4 regions of the Pseudomonas sp. VD-NE ins genome follow, and region 3 is predicted to be linked to each of the others. Evidence: predicted binding sites of a transcription regulator. Region 3 holds the regulator's gene; each other region holds the start of a gene.
What was found. The regulator FliA, encoded in region 3, starts transcription of late flagellar genes. The targets are predictions, from matches to a motif close to CTAAAGTTTNNNNNNNNNNNGCCGNTAA.
Positions count from the first base shown of each region.

Region 1: a site for FliA is predicted at 1,973-2,000, ahead of motA (flagellar motor stator protein MotA). Genes of this name have one in related genera too.
Region 2: a site for FliA is predicted at 2,553-2,580, ahead of flgM (flagellar biosynthesis anti-sigma factor FlgM). Genes of this name have one in related genera too.
Region 4: a site for FliA is predicted at 1,743-1,770, ahead of RMV17_RS14915 (methyl-accepting chemotaxis protein). Genes of this name have one in related genera too.

Region 1 is NZ_CP134772.1:566,742-570,841, reverse strand. It holds gene motB (flagellar motor protein MotB) at 1-1,049, opposite strand, end outside; gene motA (flagellar motor stator protein MotA) at 1,053-1,904, opposite strand; gene RMV17_RS02415 (HDOD domain-containing protein) at 2,071-3,609, shown strand; gene rhdA (thiosulfate sulfurtransferase) at 3,652-4,100, shown strand, end outside.
Region 2 is NZ_CP134772.1:4,955,455-4,959,554, forward strand. It holds gene cheR (protein-glutamate O-methyltransferase CheR) at 1-644, opposite strand, end outside; gene RMV17_RS22100 (chemotaxis protein CheV) at 691-1,623, opposite strand; gene flgA (flagellar basal body P-ring formation chaperone FlgA) at 1,706-2,467, shown strand; gene flgM (flagellar biosynthesis anti-sigma factor FlgM) at 2,616-2,942, shown strand; gene RMV17_RS22115 (flagellar protein FlgN) at 2,991-3,458, shown strand; gene RMV17_RS22120 (flagellar regulator YcgR PilZN domain-containing protein) at 3,547-4,100, shown strand, end outside.
Region 3 is NZ_CP134772.1:1,830,897-1,834,996, reverse strand. It holds gene RMV17_RS08065 (chemotaxis protein CheA) at 1-177, opposite strand, end outside; gene RMV17_RS08060 (protein phosphatase CheZ) at 232-1,020, opposite strand; gene RMV17_RS08055 (chemotaxis response regulator CheY) at 1,039-1,410, opposite strand; gene fliA (RNA polymerase sigma factor FliA) at 1,577-2,317, opposite strand; gene fleN (flagellar synthesis regulator FleN) at 2,314-3,144, opposite strand; gene flhF (flagellar biosynthesis protein FlhF) at 3,261-4,100, opposite strand, start outside.
Region 4 is NZ_CP134772.1:3,374,520-3,378,619, forward strand. It holds gene RMV17_RS14905 (GNAT family N-acetyltransferase) at 1-865, shown strand, start outside; gene RMV17_RS14910 (hypothetical protein) at 929-1,456, opposite strand; gene RMV17_RS14915 (methyl-accepting chemotaxis protein) at 1,839-3,830, shown strand.

The DNA of each region.
Region 1 (4,100 bases), 1.3 Mb from region 3:
GTGGCTGGCGGAGCAGCAGGCGCTGGCGCCGCACTCCCCGGCTCAGCCGGTTTCGGCGCAGCGTCGTCGAACAGGTTCAGGCGTTCGCGCAGTTCGTGCGCCGGCACCGGTTGCTGATCCGCCGGCAGTGCATTCGGGTCGACTGGGGCTGCCGGAGCGGCACCATTCTGACCTTGATCCGCCGGTTTCGCCGGATCCGCACCTTGCGAACCTTCGATGGCCGCCTGGGCTTTTTTGGTCAACACCACAATGTCGATGCGACGGTTGACCGGGTTGAACGGGTTTTCCTTGTCGAACAGCGCCGACGAGGCATAACCGACGACCCGCGCCACTTGCGCATCCGGATAGCTACCGGCGACCAGTGCACGACGGGCAGCGTTGGCACGGTTGGCCGACAATTCCCAGTTACCGAAATCACCGGTGCCGGTGTACGGCTTGGCGTCGGTGTGACCGCTGATGCTGATCTTGTTTGGCACCGCTTTGATGGTGTCGGCCATGGCCAGCAGGATGTCTTCAAAGTACGGCTTCAGGCGAGCAGAACCCGAGTCGAACATCGGCCGGTTCTCGGCGTCCATGATCTGGATGCGCAAGCCATTCGGAGTGATTTCGAAGAGAATCTGATCCTTGAATTTCTGCAGTTGCGGGTTCTCGTCGACCTTGTTCTGCAGTTCTTGCAGCAGCAGTTCCAGACGTTCCTTCTCGACCTGCTCGGCCATGCCTTCAACCTGTTCGGTGTCGACCGTGACCTTGTCGGGCTGCGGTTGCGATTTCACTTCCGGGTTGAGGGTGTTTTCCGGGGCCAGGGTCGGCGTACCGCCCAGGTCGATGATGTACGGCGTGCCGCTTTCGGAGAAGCCGACCGGGTCTTTGAAGTAACCGGCGATGGCGATCTTCTGCTCAGGCGTGGCGGTAGACAGCAGCCACAGCACCAGGAAGAACGCCATCATCGCCGTGGCGAAGTCGGCGAAGGCGATTTTCCACGCCCCGCCGTGATGCCCGCCGGCTATGCGCTTGACGCGCTTGATGATAATCGGCTGATTATTTTCCATGACTTAGCGACCGCGAACAGCTTGTTCCAGCTCGGCAAAGCTTGGACGGTGGGCCGGGTACAGCACCTTGCGACCGAACTCGACCGCCAGCGATGGCGGCATGCCGGAAGCCGAAGCCACCAGCGAGGCCTTGATGGCTTCGTAGACGTTCAGTTCTTCCTTGGCATCGTGGGCCAGCGAGTGGGCCAGCGGACCGAAGAAACCGTACGCCGCGAGAATACCGAAGAAGGTACCCACAAGTGCCGCACCCACGTGCAGACCGATCGACTTCTGATCGCCTTCACCCAGCGAGGCCATCGTCACCACGATACCGAGTACCGCCGCGACGATACCGAAACCGGGCATGGCGTCGGCGATGCCGTTCACCGCGTGGGATGGATGCTCGAGGTCTTCCTTGAGGCTGTACAGCTCCATGTCGAACAAGCCTTCCAGCTCGTGCGGGGCCATGTTGCCGGAAGACATGATGCGCAGGTAATCGCAGATGAACGCGGTCATGCGCTCGTCTTTGAGCACTGCCGGGTACTTGGCGAAGATCGGGCTCGCAGCGGCATCTTCGATGTCGCCTTCGATGGCCATCATGCCTTCGCGGCGGCTCTTGTTGAGGATCTCGTAGATCAGCCCGAGCACTTCCAGATAGAAAGTGTGGCTGAAGCGCGAACTGAACATGCTCAGGGATTTCTTGAGCACGTGCATCGTCATGTAGCCGGGGTTGGCCTGGAGGAATGCACCGAGTGCAGCACCACCGATGATCATCACCTCGAAAGGCTGGATCAGGGCGGCAATCTTGCCGTGGGAGAGCACGTATCCGCCGAGCACGCTCGCGAATACGACGATGATGCCGATAATTTTAGCCATAGGTAGAAAGTACTTACTTAAGTCGGGTTCAAGGTCATATTCGGAAGTTAAAAAATCTCTTCTTCTACTTATCGGCAAAACTGCGCCAGACTATAGCCAGTTCAGGCGAAAAGCCAATTTAGCCCATGCCGGGCGCGTCTACAGTCAGTGAAGATCCCGTCCAGACATGGCTAATGAAACGAACGTCCCACACGCAAAACCGACCACCCTCGACGGCTGGGTAAAGTTGCTCGATGGCGTGCGACTGCCCGTGCCGCAAGAGGCTCACGACAAAGTCTGCCGCGCGATCCGTGACAATCGCAGCTCGTTGCGCGACATCGCCGACCTGATGCAGGACAGCCCGGCACTGGCCTTGAGCATCATCCGTGAGGCGAATCGTCACACCCACGGCACCATGGCCACGCCAGCGGAAAATCTCGAGGTGGCGATCAATCGACTCGGCCTTGCCCGCACCGAAGAACTGCTGGCGCGTCTGCCCGCCGAACCGCAGATGCAAATCCCCAAGGCCCTGCGCCAGCTGCAAATGATCAGCCAGCACGCGACGCAACAGGCCAACGGTTTTTTCGCCAGTCGCCTGGCGCGGCTGTGGCAGGACATTCATTGGGGTAGCCTGCTGTTTCTGTCACCGTTGTGGCCGTTGGCGCTGACCTATCCGCAACTGCTTGAAGAATGGGAACTGCGGGTTATCCACAAGGGCGAATCGGCGCGCGTGGTCGAACAGCAGTTGTTCGGCGTACGCCTGCTGAAAATCGCCGAGGCACTGGTGCAGGCCTGGCATCTGCCGATCTGGGTGCAGCAGGGCTATAAACTGCTGCTCAGTGAGCAACGCGAACTGGTCAAAGTGCTGCGCATCGCCCGCGACAGCGAACATCCGTTGCGCCAGCAGAATCGCCTCGACGACGATCCGACCCTGCGCCGCTGGCTCAACCAGCCGGCCAACACCGTGTTGCTGGCCAACGGTCTGGCGCTGTCGGCACAACAGGCCTGGGACAGTCCGCACAGCGAACGCTGGCAGTACCTCACCAGCCTTTATCTGCAAATTTCCATGGACGAGGTGCAACAACAGTTGCACCAGCAGGCCGCCAACAGTGCGCGTCAGCATGCGATGCCCGATTTGTGGCACCCGGCGGTTTCATTGCTGTGGCCGTGGGGCACCCGTCGTTTGCCGGCCGGCATGTTGCCCGCCGCCGCGCCAAGCGCTGAAGACCTGGGCCAGTGGCGCAAGCAATGCGCCGAACTGCTCGCCGAGCCCAGCCGCTTCACTAATGCGATGAGCCTGACCGTCGCCGCCCGTGATGCGCTGGTCGCCAGCGGCATGCGCCGGGTGATGATCCTGATGGCCGACCGTACGCAGTCGAATCTGCGCGTGAATCAAACCGCCGGGCTGCCGAAAGAAGCGGCGGCGCTGAATTTTGTCGTCAGCCAGAGCAGCGTGTTGCAACGGCTGCTGGCGCAACAGGCGCAAGTGCGGATTACCCCGGACAACAACGCACAATTCTCCGCGCTGCTGCCACTGGGCCTGCGCACACTGTTTCGTGGCGAGCATCTGTTCCTGCGCTCACTGGTCAATAACGGCCGGGTGATCATGATTGTCGTCGCCGATCAGGGCGGCGGGCCGTTCGCCGACATCACCGTGCAAGCCTTTGGCAAAACCGCGCAGTGCATCGAAAAAGCCCTGCACAGCTTTAGCAGCCGTGGCCGATGAGGCTGCGCTACAATCCCCCCCTTTGTGCCCTGGAGACCTCACATGTCTGACTTCTCTGGCTTGCCGCTCGTCATCGAGCCGAGCGACCTGCTCCCGCGCCTCGATTCCCCTGAACTGATTCTGGTGGATCTGACCAGCGCTGCCCGCTATACCGAAGGTCATCTCCCCGGCGCACGCTTTGTCGACCCGAAACGCACGCAGCTTGGCCAGCCGCCGGCGCCGGGGCTGCTGCCGGCGAAAGCCGATCTGGAAGCGTTGTTCGGTGAGCTGGGCCATCGCAAAGACGCGGTCTACGTGGTGTATGACGACGAAGGTGGCGGCTGGGCCGGACGTTTCATCTGGCTGCTCGACGTGATCGGTCACGACAAATACCACTATATAGACGGTGGTCTGCCAGCCTGGCTGGCAGATGGCATGCCGATGTCGATTCAAGTGCCGGCGGTCGTCGGTGGCCCGCTGCCGCTGATTCTGCACGAAGAGCCGACGGCAAC
Region 2 (4,100 bases), 3.1 Mb from region 3:
ACGATGTCGAACTTGCCCAGCGCGGCATAGCTGTCGAGCAGGTTGAACGAGCGGAACTCCACGCGGTTCTTGATCGGCGCCTTGATCACCCAGCGCCCCGGCCCTTTCGGGTCGAAGTAACGCTGCAGACGTTCCGGCGACAAACCGCGACCGATGGCCAGGCTGTCGTACTCGCCGGTTTTGCAGTTGGTCAGCATAAGGCCGGACAGATCGGTGGCAACGATCTGCACACCCATCTTCAACTGGCCAAGGTTGCTGCGCTCGAACTCGTCGATCGACATCGACAGCGAGTACGGTTCCTGGCCCGACGAGCACGCCGCTGACCAGATCCGCAGGCGCTGGTTGGGGCTGGCCTTGATCGCTTCAGGCAGCACCTTGTTCTTCAAGACTTCAAACGGATAGGTGTCACGAAACCACAGGGTTTCGTTGGTCGTCATGGCATCGACCACCTGCTCGCGCAAACCGCTGCGCGGCTGGGTCTGGATGCGCTGAACCAGCTCACCCAGGGATTTGATGCCTTGCTGCTCCATCAGTTTGTTGAGACGGCTCGAGACCAGGTACTGCTTGTTTTCACCGAGCAAAATGCCACAGGCTTTTTCCAGGAAGACCCGGAACTGTTCGAAATCCAAATTACCCGTAGACAATGATGCCGCCTCTTAAATCGTGTTGACCGCCAGGGACAAAACGCCCCTAGCTGATATCTGCTGCTTTGATCCGGTCGACTACCCGGGATGCCAGGTCATCAGGACGGAATTTGGCCAGAAAGTCATCAGCACCGACTTTCTTGACCATCGCCTGATTGAATACCCCGGACAACGAAGTATGCAGGATGATATGAAGCTTTTGCATGCGCGGGTCAGCGCGAATCTCGGCCGTCAAAGTGTATCCGTCCATCTCCGGCATCTCGATGTCGGAGATCATCATCAGAAACTCTTCTTCCGGCTTTTTGCCTTCGTCGACCAGCTTGCGCAGGTAATCCAGCGCTTGCTTGCCGTCGTTCAGCGCGATCACTTCGACGCCAATCGTCTGCAGGCAACGTGTGACCTGCTTGCGCGCTACCGATGAGTCATCGACCGTCAAGACACGCAACGACAGTGCCTTGGTCTGGGTCTCGACATCGACCACGCCCACCGAAATCGCTTCCGGTGTCGGCGCAACTTCCGCCAGCACTTTCTCGACGTCGATGATTTCGACTAACTGATTGTCCACCCGAGTCACAGCGGTCAGGTAATGATCGCGACCCGTGCCCTTGGGCGGTGGATGAATCTCTTCCCAGTTCATGTTGACGATGCGCTCCACCGAGCGGACCAGGAAACCCTGGGTCTTGGTGTTGTACTCCGTGATGATCACAAACGGGTTGTTCTTGTCCTTCAACGCTCCAGAACCGGTGGCCATTGCCAGATCAAGGATCGGAATGGTCGCCCCCCGGATATTTGCCACCCCGCACACGACAGGACTGGACTTGGGCATCAACGTCAGCGACGGGCACTGCAACACTTCCCGCACCTTGAACACGTTGATTCCATAGAGCTGCTGACCGTCGAGACGGAACAACAACAGCTCCAGGCGATTCTGCCCTACCAGTTGCGTGCGCTGGTTCACCGAATCCATTACACCAGCCATGCCCAGACTCCTACACCAACGCCAAGTGTTGTTGCGACGCACATTCATTGCTAAACGGCACGGCGCTTGCTTTTTAACTCGTATGAACGCTCAAACGACATTTTTTCGACGCCTGACATCTCCCCTCCGCAGAGGGCTTTGTGTAGCGTCCGCCATTTGCTGCTTTTTCGCTGGCAGCCCTGCCATTGCTGATGCGGTTACCTTGCCTGACATGCTTATCGGCGTCACTCAGGGCTTTCTTGAGTTCACCGTAGAAGACTATCTGGCTACCAGTCAAACGGAAGGCCGCTACGAAATCGAAGTCAACCAGCTCGACCCCCGTATGCGCATGCCTATGTGCGACAAGGAATTGACAGCGACTTTGGAGAGCCCGGCACGGCCGTTGGGCCGGGTTACCGTGAAGGTTCGCTGCGAAGGCGCCTCGCCCTGGACCGTGTTCGTGCCCGCTCAAGTCCGCCTGTTTCGCGAGATTGTGACCACCACCCGACCGCTGAAACGTGCGGGGATTATCGAACCACAGGACGTGACCCTGCGTGAGCGCGACGTGAGCACGATCAACCAAGGCTTCCTGACGTCGGTAGACGAAGCGATCGGGCAGAAATTAACCCGACCAACGGTAGCCGATCAGGTCATTACCCTGGTTCATCTGGAACAGGCCGAAGTCATTCGCAAGGGCGATCAAGTGGTCATCACCGCCCGCAGCGGCACGCTCGCCGTGCGCATGCCCGGGGAAGCGCTGGCCAATGGCGGTTTGAAAGAGCAGATCCGCGTGAAAAACCTCAACTCGCAACGGGTCATCAAGGCGCAAGTCACCGCGCCGGGCCAAGTGGAAGTCGCGATGTAGAAAACTGGCGCTGACCCCGGCTGTTCCCTAAACTGTGCCGCAGCAGGACACGCGCCGGCGCATGCAAGGCTCATTGTAAATGTGCCTAAAGTTTTCCAGGGGATGGCCGAAAACATGGCAAGCGTCCAAATTCCCAGAGGTTTTTATCATGGTCATCGATTTCAGCCGTTTGAACAGCTCCTCGTCACTTACGGGCAGTACACGTACCAGCAACGCCAAGGAAACCGCCGAAACCGGCACCTCCGCGCCGCTGAATACCCAGGCCGAACCGGCCAGTACCGCAAAAAGCGGGGAATCGGTACACCTCAGCAATGAGGCTCAACAGTTGCAGAAGGTCACTGACAAGCTGCGCGATCAACCTGCTGTCGACAAAGCCCGTGTGGCCGAGTTGAAAGCCGCGATTGCCGATGGCAGCTATAAAGTCGACAGCAACCGTGTAGCCAGCAAACTGCTCAACTTCGAAGCCCAGCGCTAGGCCTTTGCCTGCGCCAGGCTTTTGGACGCTTAAAACCCAAGGCCAGCCATGCACGACACTAATTTATTGCAATTGATCAACGACGACTTTGCTCCAGCTCAACAATTGCTGGAGTTGCTGCAAACCGAATCCCTCGCGTTGCACGGTCGCGACATGCCACTGCTGGAAGAAATTCTGGCGCACAAACAGGCATTGATCATTCTGCTTGAACAGCATGGCCGCAAGCGCAGTGAAATCCTCGCCAGCCTCAACCTGCCGACTGATCGTGCAGGTCTTGAGCAACTGGCTGGCCAGTCGAGCATTGGCGATCAGTTGCTGAGCCAGGGCGATGCCCTGACCGATCTGATCGCTCAATGCCAGGCGGCCAACGTCAAAAATGGCCAGTCGATCCAGATCCAGCAGGCCGCCACGGCCAATCAGCTGAAGATCCTCACCGGTGGTGAGGCGCCGGCGCTGTATAACGCCAGCGGAACGTTTGCCAAGCCCGCCACACCGCGTCCGCTCAGCCAGGCATGAGCCGTTGATGCGCCAGCTCTATCAACCCGCGAAACATGCTGGCAAAATGCTGGCTAGTCGTCATATTTTGTCTGGAGATTGATAAACCGTGTCCAACGCCCTCAGCGCGGATGATGCTCCGCAGCCCCCTAAGGTGCTTACCACGCCACTGGAAATCTCCAGCAACCTGCGCCAGCTGCAAGAAAGCCACGATCCGCTGATCATCACCTTTCATGAGCGCAGCCAGCGCTTCCAGAGTTACCTGATCAAAGTCGACCGCGACAGCGCTTCGATCGCACTGGACGAGATGATTCCGCGTGACGGCGAACGCTTTTTGCAGGCCGGTGAGCCGTTCAGGGTCGAAGGTTTTCATGACGGTGTGCGCATTGCCTGGGAATGCACCGGCACGCTGAATATCGAAGAGTCCGACGGTGACCGTTTCTACACCGGCGAGCTGCCGACTGAAGTGGTTTACCACCAGCGCCGCAATGCCTTCCGCGCCGCGCTGAAACTGACCGATCTGGTCAGCGTTGAACTGGGCGGCGAAAAGCTCAAGGCGCCGATCAACGGCAAACTGCTGGATATCTCCGCAACCGGCTGCAAGCTGCGTTTCGAAGGCGATATCACTGATCGTCTGCAATTGGGTCAGGTCTATGACCGTTT
Region 3 (4,100 bases):
CTGAAGGAAGCCGGCGCCCCCTTTTACAGTGTGGAAACCGCGAAAAATTGCGTTGAGCAGATCTGCGTCATCCGGACGGCTTTCCAGCTCGACCAGTTGTTCGGACAGTTGCTCAAGAATCTCGCCGGCCTCAACCAGGAAATCCTGAAGGATCTCTTCATCGGCGCCGAAGCTCATTAATGGGGTGCTCCTACAGGTCTAAAAACCCAAAAAACCTAAAATTCCAAAACTCTAGAACCCGAGGCTGGATAACAAATCGTCCACATCGTCCTGACCGGACACAACGTCTTCTCGTTTATCGGCATGAATCTGCGGACCTTCACCCTGCGAGAGATGTTTTTGTGGATCTTTTTCTGCAAGCATCGCGGCGCGGTCATGTTCGATGCCCGCAAAGCGGTCGACCTGACTGGCCATGAGCACGAGTTTGAGCAAATTGCTTTCGACTTCGGTGACCAGTTGGGTCACACGCTTGATCACCTGACCGGTGAGGTCCTGGTAATCCTGGGCCAGCAGGATGTCGTTGAGATTGCTCGACACCGCACGGTTGTCCGTGCTGCTGCGTGACAGAAAACCGTCGACCCGGCGCGCCAGTTCACGGAACTCTTCAGCCCCGACCTCGCGACGCATGAAGCGGCCCCAATCGGCGCTCAACGTCTGGGCTTCGTCAGCCAGACCATTGACCACCGGCGTGGCGCTTTCCACCAGATCCATGGTGCGGTTGGCCGCGGCCTCTGTCAGCTTGACCACATAGCCCAGGCGTTCGGTGGCGTCGGTGATTTGCGACACTTCCTCGGCCTGCGGCATGTTCGGATCGATCTGGAAGTTGACGATCGCACTGTGCAATTCACGTGTGAGCTTGCCCACTTCCTGGTACAGGCCACGGTCACGGGTCTGATTGAGCTCATGGATCAGTTGCACAGCGTCGCCGAACCTGCCTTTTTCAAGGCTTTCGACCAGTTCGACCGCGTGTTTTTTCAGGGTCGACTCGAAATCGCCCTGTGAAGATTCGTTATGCTCCATAGCTCCCCCGCGCGTTCATCAGCCGATGCGTTCGAAAATCTTCTCGATTTTGTCTTTCAACGCCTGAGCCGTGAAAGGTTTGACTACGTAGCCGTTTACACCGGCCTGAGCGGCTTCAATGATCTGCTCGCGCTTGGCTTCTGCAGTCACCATCAGCACTGGCAGGTGCTTGAGTTTTTCATCGGCACGCACGTGGCGCAGCAGGTCGATACCGGTCATGCCCGGCATGTTCCAGTCTGTTACCAGAAAGTCGATGCTTCCGCTGTTGAGCACTGGAATGGCAGTCACGCCATCGTCAGCCTCGACGGTGTTGGTGAACCCAAGATCACGCAGCAGGTTCTTGATGATCCGCCGCATCGTTGAGAAGTCATCAACGATGAGGATTTTCATGTCTTTGTTCAATTCGACCTCCAAGCAGTCTTAAACGCGCCCAGCACCTGGACGCGCCACTTCAATCAATCGGCGCAGCACTCGAAGACTGTCTGGAGCACAACAGAGCAAGACCGGTGCCGTTCATCACCGCACCAGCCTCGTTCGCAGTGTCCCCACACTGCCTTCAGCGCGCTCGCCACTCCCCCAAACGCCCCCGCAAACGGGCCGCGCACTGGCTGTGTAACTGGCTGACCCGCGATTCACTGACGCCAAGGACTTCACCGATCTCCTTGAGGTTCAGCTCTTCGTCGTAGTACAGCGCCAACACCAGTCGCTCACGCTCCGGCAAATTGGCAATCGCGTCCGCCAGCGCTGCCTGGAAACGTTCATCTTCCAGATCGCGTGACGGCTCAAGATGAGCACTCGCGCCATCCTCGTGCAGCCCTTCGTGTTCGCCGTCCTGCAGCAGGTCGTCGAAACTGAACAGGCGGCTGCCCAAGGTGTCATTCAAAATCCCGTAGTAATCGTCGAGACTCAATTGGAGTTCGGCCGCAACCTCGTGATCTTTAGCATCACGGCCGGTTTTAGCTTCAATTGAGCGAATCGCGTCGCTGACCATCCGGGTATTGCGGTGAACCGAGCGTGGCGCCCAGTCCCCTTTGCGCACTTCGTCGAGCATCGCGCCGCGGATTCGAATGCCCGCGTACGTTTCGAAACTGGCGCCTTTGCTGGCGTCATATTTGGTCGAGACTTCGAGCAGACCGATCATCCCGGCCTGGATCAAATCTTCAACCTGCACACTCGCCGGCAAGCGTGCCAGCAAGTGGTAGGCAATGCGTTTGACCAGTGGCGCGTAACGCTCGATCAGTTCGTACTGCGCGTCACGTGCCGACTTCTTGTAGTAGTTCATACCGCTTGCGGTCATAGCACGGGCCCTGCCGTTTGCTGCACGAGGCGCTCGACGAAAAACTCAAGGTGGCCGCGCGGGTTGGCGGGCAGCGGCCAGGTGTCGACCTTCTGCGCGATGGCCTTGAACGCCAGCGCGCACTTGGAACGCGGGAAGGCTTCATAGACCGCACGCTGCTTCTGCACCGCTTTACGCACGCTTTCGTCGTAAGGCACGGCGCCGACGTATTGTAGAGCGACGTCGAGGAAGCGATCCGTGACCTTGGTCAACTTGGCGAACAGGTTGCGCCCTTCCTGCGGGCTCTGCGCCATGTTGGCGAGGACGCGGAAGCGGTTCATGCCGTAATCGCGGTTGAGCAATTTGATCAGCGCGTAGGCGTCGGTAATGGACGTCGGCTCGTCGCAGACCACCAGCAACACTTCTTGCGCGGCGCGTACGAAACTGACTACCGAGTCACCAATACCCGCAGCGGTGTCGATCACCAGTACGTCGAGATTGTCGCCGATGTCGCTGAACGCCTGAATCAGACCGGCATGTTGCGCCGGGCTCAGGTGGACCATGCTCTGTGTGCCGGACGCCGCCGGCACGATGCGAATGCCACCGGGGCCTTGCAACAGCACGTCGCGCAATTCGCAGCGGCCTTCGATCACGTCGGCCAGTGTGCGTTTAGGGGTCAGACCCAACAAAACGTCGACGTTCGCCAGTCCCAGATCGGCGTCCAGCAGCATGACCCGACGGCCAAGCTCTGCCAGCGCCAGAGACAAGTTCACTGACACGTTAGTCTTGCCGACGCCACCTTTGCCGCCGGTCACCGCGATCACCTGTACGGGATGCATGCTGCCCATGTTATTTCTTTACCTTGTCTTGCATAGACGGAGGCCACATTACTGGCTGCGCGTTCACAAACGGAACAATGCATGGCAGACCATCGATGTAGGTACAAAAACTGTTCATGAATACCTCAGCCTACCTGCTTGGTCGGGCTGTGATAGATATCAGCGAACATGTCAGCCATGGCTTCTTCGCTGGGTTCTTCCTGCATTTGCACGCTGACGGCGCGGCTGACCAGTTGATGACGACGCGGCAGATGCAAATCATCCGGAATCCGTGGGCCATCGGTCAGGTACGCGACCGGCAATTCATGACTGATCGCCAGGCTCAACACTTCGCCAAGGCTGGCCGTTTCATCCAGTTTAGTCAGGATGCAGCCGGCTAGCCCGCAACGCTTGTAACTGTGATAAGCGGCGGTTAGAACCTGTTTCTGGCTGGTGGTTGCCAAGACCAGATAATTTTTTGAGCGAATGCCACGCCCGGCCAGACTTTCCAGCTGCATGCGCAGGGCCGGATCGCTGGCTTGCAGGCCGGCAGTATCGATCAAAACCACGCGTTTGCGCAGCAGTGGATCCAGCGCTTGCACCAGCGATTGACCCGGATCGACGTGAGTCACTGGCACATTGAGAATGCGGCCCAGCGTCTTCAGTTGTTCCTGCGCACCGATACGGAAACTGTCCATGCTCACCAGCGCGACATTCTGCGCGCCGTATTTCAGCACATAACGCGCGGCAAGCTTGGCGAGTGTAGTGGTCTTGCCCATGCCGGCAGGGCCGACCATGGCGATCACACCGCCCTCTTCCAGCGGCTCGACTTCCGGCACGGCAATCATCCGCGCCAGATGCGCAAGGAGCATGCGCCAGGCCTGACGCGGTTCTTCGATATCAGTGATCATCGCCAGCAGATCGCGCGACAACGGCCCGGACAGGCCGATACGTTGCAGACGGCGATACAGGTTGGCTTGCGCCGG
Region 4 (4,100 bases), 1.5 Mb from region 3:
CTATGGCGATCACTACGTACAGCCGCACGTGTATTTGCCTTTGATGATCAACCAGAACCACTGCGATGGGACCTGGCACTCATTGGTCGCGGAATCAGGACAGAAAATCCTCGGCCACGCCACGTTGTGCAGAAACGCCGGATCGCACACGGCGGAACTGGCGTTGAGCGTGGTGCATCCATCGACGCGCGGGCAGAACATCGCCACGCAGTTGGGCACTCGACTGTTGATCCATGCGCAAGCGCTGGGTTGCCACGGCGTGACCATCAAACAGGTGACGCAGCACGCCTACACGCAACGCATGGCGCACAGACTCGGGTTTTGCAGCAGCGGCTTGTTGCTCGACTATGTCCCCTCGCCATTTGGCGAAACACTGCCGGAGTCGATCGTCATCGGCTACACCCCCATCGACGGCTACCGCCGCCCGCTGCCAGCCTTGTTATGGCCGCAAAGCTGTCGCGAGTTCATGGAGCATTTGTGCGAGGTGTACGGGACACAGGAAAAGGAAGCGCCTTGGGTGGGACCGCCGCTGCATGTCGAGCAATGTGCCGGGCGTTATGACGTGATGCTGAAAAAAATCGACAGCGGTTTGCTTAAACAACTGCGCAGACTGCCCCAACACTGGATGATCTCGATCAGGCTAAGGCTGGCAACGGGTTTCGCCAGTGCGGTGGTCAGCCTGTCGGCGTTGGGCTTTATCTTCACCGGGATTGCCCCGAATGATCGCGGCGCGGGATGGCTGGCACTGTTTCATCGGGGCTATCGCTCGCGCTCACTGGAACTGCATTGCCCACACATCCAGCGCTTGCATGATCAGGCGCAACTGCCCTTTGCAGTGCACGCAGAGGCATCGCCGCTGCCTTGATGACCCACAGCGCGCGAACCGCTGTAGCCCGCTCAAGCGTTGAGCGGGCTACAGCAATCGGTCTCACGCCTTGGCTTTGACGCCCTCGTCGACCGGTTTCGGCGCGTTGCCGTCACCGTAGGTCTTGAGGTTCTGCAAGACATAGATCGCTTTCTTGAACTCGGGAATCAGGCTCTTGCCGTAGGCGTTGCCATTGAGGCCATTGTTCTGAATGGCATCGAGTTGGGTCGCGAAATACTCCAGGGCGTTGAATTTGGCATCAATATCCTTGGTCACGCCAAAGCGGTCGAACTTGTCACCGGCGTTCTTCAACGTAAACGAGGTGATCTCGGAAATCAGCCCACGGCTGCGCAGCATCTCGCTCAGATTGCCCAATTGTTTTACCGAAACATTCGCAGGATCAAAGCCCTTGATGGCCTTGCGCATGCCCTGCTTGTCCATCTCGGCGGTATTCAGCGCGGTGGGGTTGGTACCGACCATGGTGAGCATCTGCTGCACCTTGAGGCTCTGTGACACTTGTTTCTTTGCGCCGGTGTCGCGTACCAGAACGCCCGCCTTGGCCTGCCAGCCGCCGACAATACCGATCGTCATGAAGAGACTCCCTGTAAAATGACCATGAAAATGTCCGTGTGAACGGCATTAATGGCCGCGAGTATCAGCGGGCTAACTGATGGCACCAACCCCTTTCTGCACTTTTTTACAATTCTTGTACATTCTCGATACAAAAGCAGAACCTCCCGAGAAGCCTGGCCCAGAGCTGTCATGGTACTGAAATGAAAATGACCCTTTTCATTCAATCCCCAGGCTTAACTCGGCCCATGTATCGAAGCTGATACCAACCGGTCATCGGTACTCAGGTTATTTAGGACGTATGTACCTAAAGCTTCCCGATGCAACGACGATACCCTGTGGACACCCGCACTGTTTTGCCCCTGCCCCCCTAATAAGAAACGCAGCTCAAGGACCGGTCTCCATGCCCGCATTCCGCACTATTCAGGCTCGCTACACGCTGTTTCTGGTTCTGTTCATCCTGCTGCTGTCGGTGTTGACCGTGGTCGGCATCAGCCAACTGGTCGCCCCCAAACTGCGGCATACCGAAGAACAGGTAGTCCTCAACCGCATCGCCGAAGTGGCCGAGCAGATTCAGGGCGAGTTGAACAAAGTGCAGGCGCAACAGCGCAGCATCACCCAGACCATCCCGCTGCTCGACAGCGCCGCCATCGACACGGTGCTGCCTGGCCTGGTTGATCAGTACGGCGAGTTGAAGGTGTTCGGCGGCGGGATCTGGCCGCTGCCGGGGCAACGTGAAGCCGGGCGCAACAAATTCAGTACGTTCTGGCACCGCGACGCGTCGGGCAAACTGGCCGTGAACACGTTCTGGAACAGCGACGCAGCCCCCAACTATTACGACCAGAGCTGGTACAAGGGCGGCATGGCCACACCGCGCGGCCAATGCGCGTGGGCGGCAGCGTATAAAGATGATGCCAGTGCCGAGCCGCGCACCAACTGCGCCATGGCCATCCAGAAAAACGGCAGCGCCTGGGGCGTGTCGACCATCGACGTGACCCTCGGTTTCTTCAACGATCTGGTGGCGCGCAAGGAAAAAGACCTCAACGCCGAGATGCTGATCATCGAAGCCGACGGCAAGATCATCAGTAACAGTTCGCGCATCAGTGGCCCGATCGTGCTGAAAAACATCAGCGAACTGGCCGGCACGTCGACCTTCGCCAGCCAGATAAAAGCCGGGTTGCAGAACCGCGATCAGGCGCAGCGCATCGAGTTCGACAACAACGGTGAAGCCAGCACCTTCTTCATGCGCCCGATTGAAGGCACGCCGTGGTTCCTCGCCAGCGCCCTGCCGACGAAAATGCTCACCGCCCAGCGTGATGACGTCCTCAGCACCTTGAGCCTGTTGCAGATTCCGCTGGTGATCCTGCTGGTGCTGTTGCAGGTCTACGCGATTCGCCAATTGGTACAGCGTATGAAAGCGTTGAAAGCCAACATCGACTTGCTGTCCAGCGGCGATGCCGACCTGACCCGCCGCATCACCATTCGCGCCGAAGATGAACTTGGCGCCATCGGCCACTCGGTGAACACCTTTATTGCCTATCTGCAGAACATGATCGGCGAAGTCACCCAAGCCACCGGCGCCATGGCCTCCAGCCTCGACAACCTGCAACGCACCTCGGCACACACCAGCCAGATCCTGCTGCGTCACGCCTCGGAAACCGATCAGACCGTTACCGCCATCACCGAGATGAGTTCCACGGCAGAAAGTGTCGCGCAGAATGCCGCCGAAACCGCTGCGTTCACCCAGCGCGCCAACGAAAACGCCGACCGTTCCCGCGTGGTGGTGGGCGAAGCGACCAACAGCGTGGTGGCGCTGATCGATGAAGTGGCCAGTGCCACGCACAAAGTCGAAAACATGCAGCAGGACGCCCAGCGCATCACCGAAATTCTCGGCGTGATCGGCGCGATTGCCGGGCAGACCAACCTGTTGGCGCTCAACGCGGCCATCGAAGCGGCACGCGCCGGTGAACAGGGGCGCGGTTTTGCCGTGGTTGCCGATGAAGTCCGCGCCCTCGCCGCGCGTACCCAGGCCAGCACGTCGGAAATCAACGAGATGTTGGCCCGCCTGACCCAAGGCGTGAGCTCGTCGGTCAGTGCCATGGAAAACACCCAGGCCAGTTGCCAGTCTGCCGCTGACGCCACCGCGCGGGTCAACTCCGGTCTGGATGAAATGGCCGGTTCGGTCAGCCACATCAACAGCCTCAGCACCCAGATCGCCACCGCCGCCGAACAGCAAAGCGCCGTGACCGAAGAGATCAACCGCAGCATGGTGCAAATCCGCCACATGGTCGATGAACTGGTGCAGAGCGGTAAAGCCAGCGAGCTCAACACCCACCAGTTACTGGAGGCCAACAGCCGGGTGAGCGCGATCATGGGGCGTTTCAAAGTCCGCTGATCCGTTCAGGCATTTCTGCCTGTCACATAACCCTGTGGGAGCTGGCTTGCCAGCGATGGGGCCCGGTCAGACACAACCTCATTGACTGACCTGCCGCCATCGCGGGCAAGCCCGCTCCCACAGGAGTCGACGGGGTCCAAACAATTGTTACCTGACGACCTTGTCATCTCACGCTCAGCAACCTGTCAGCCTTGATCTACGATCATCCTGGCAGCCTGCCTTGCAACAACTGGAAACATTGCGTTGATGCCGAGCAGGAAAAACCGGTCA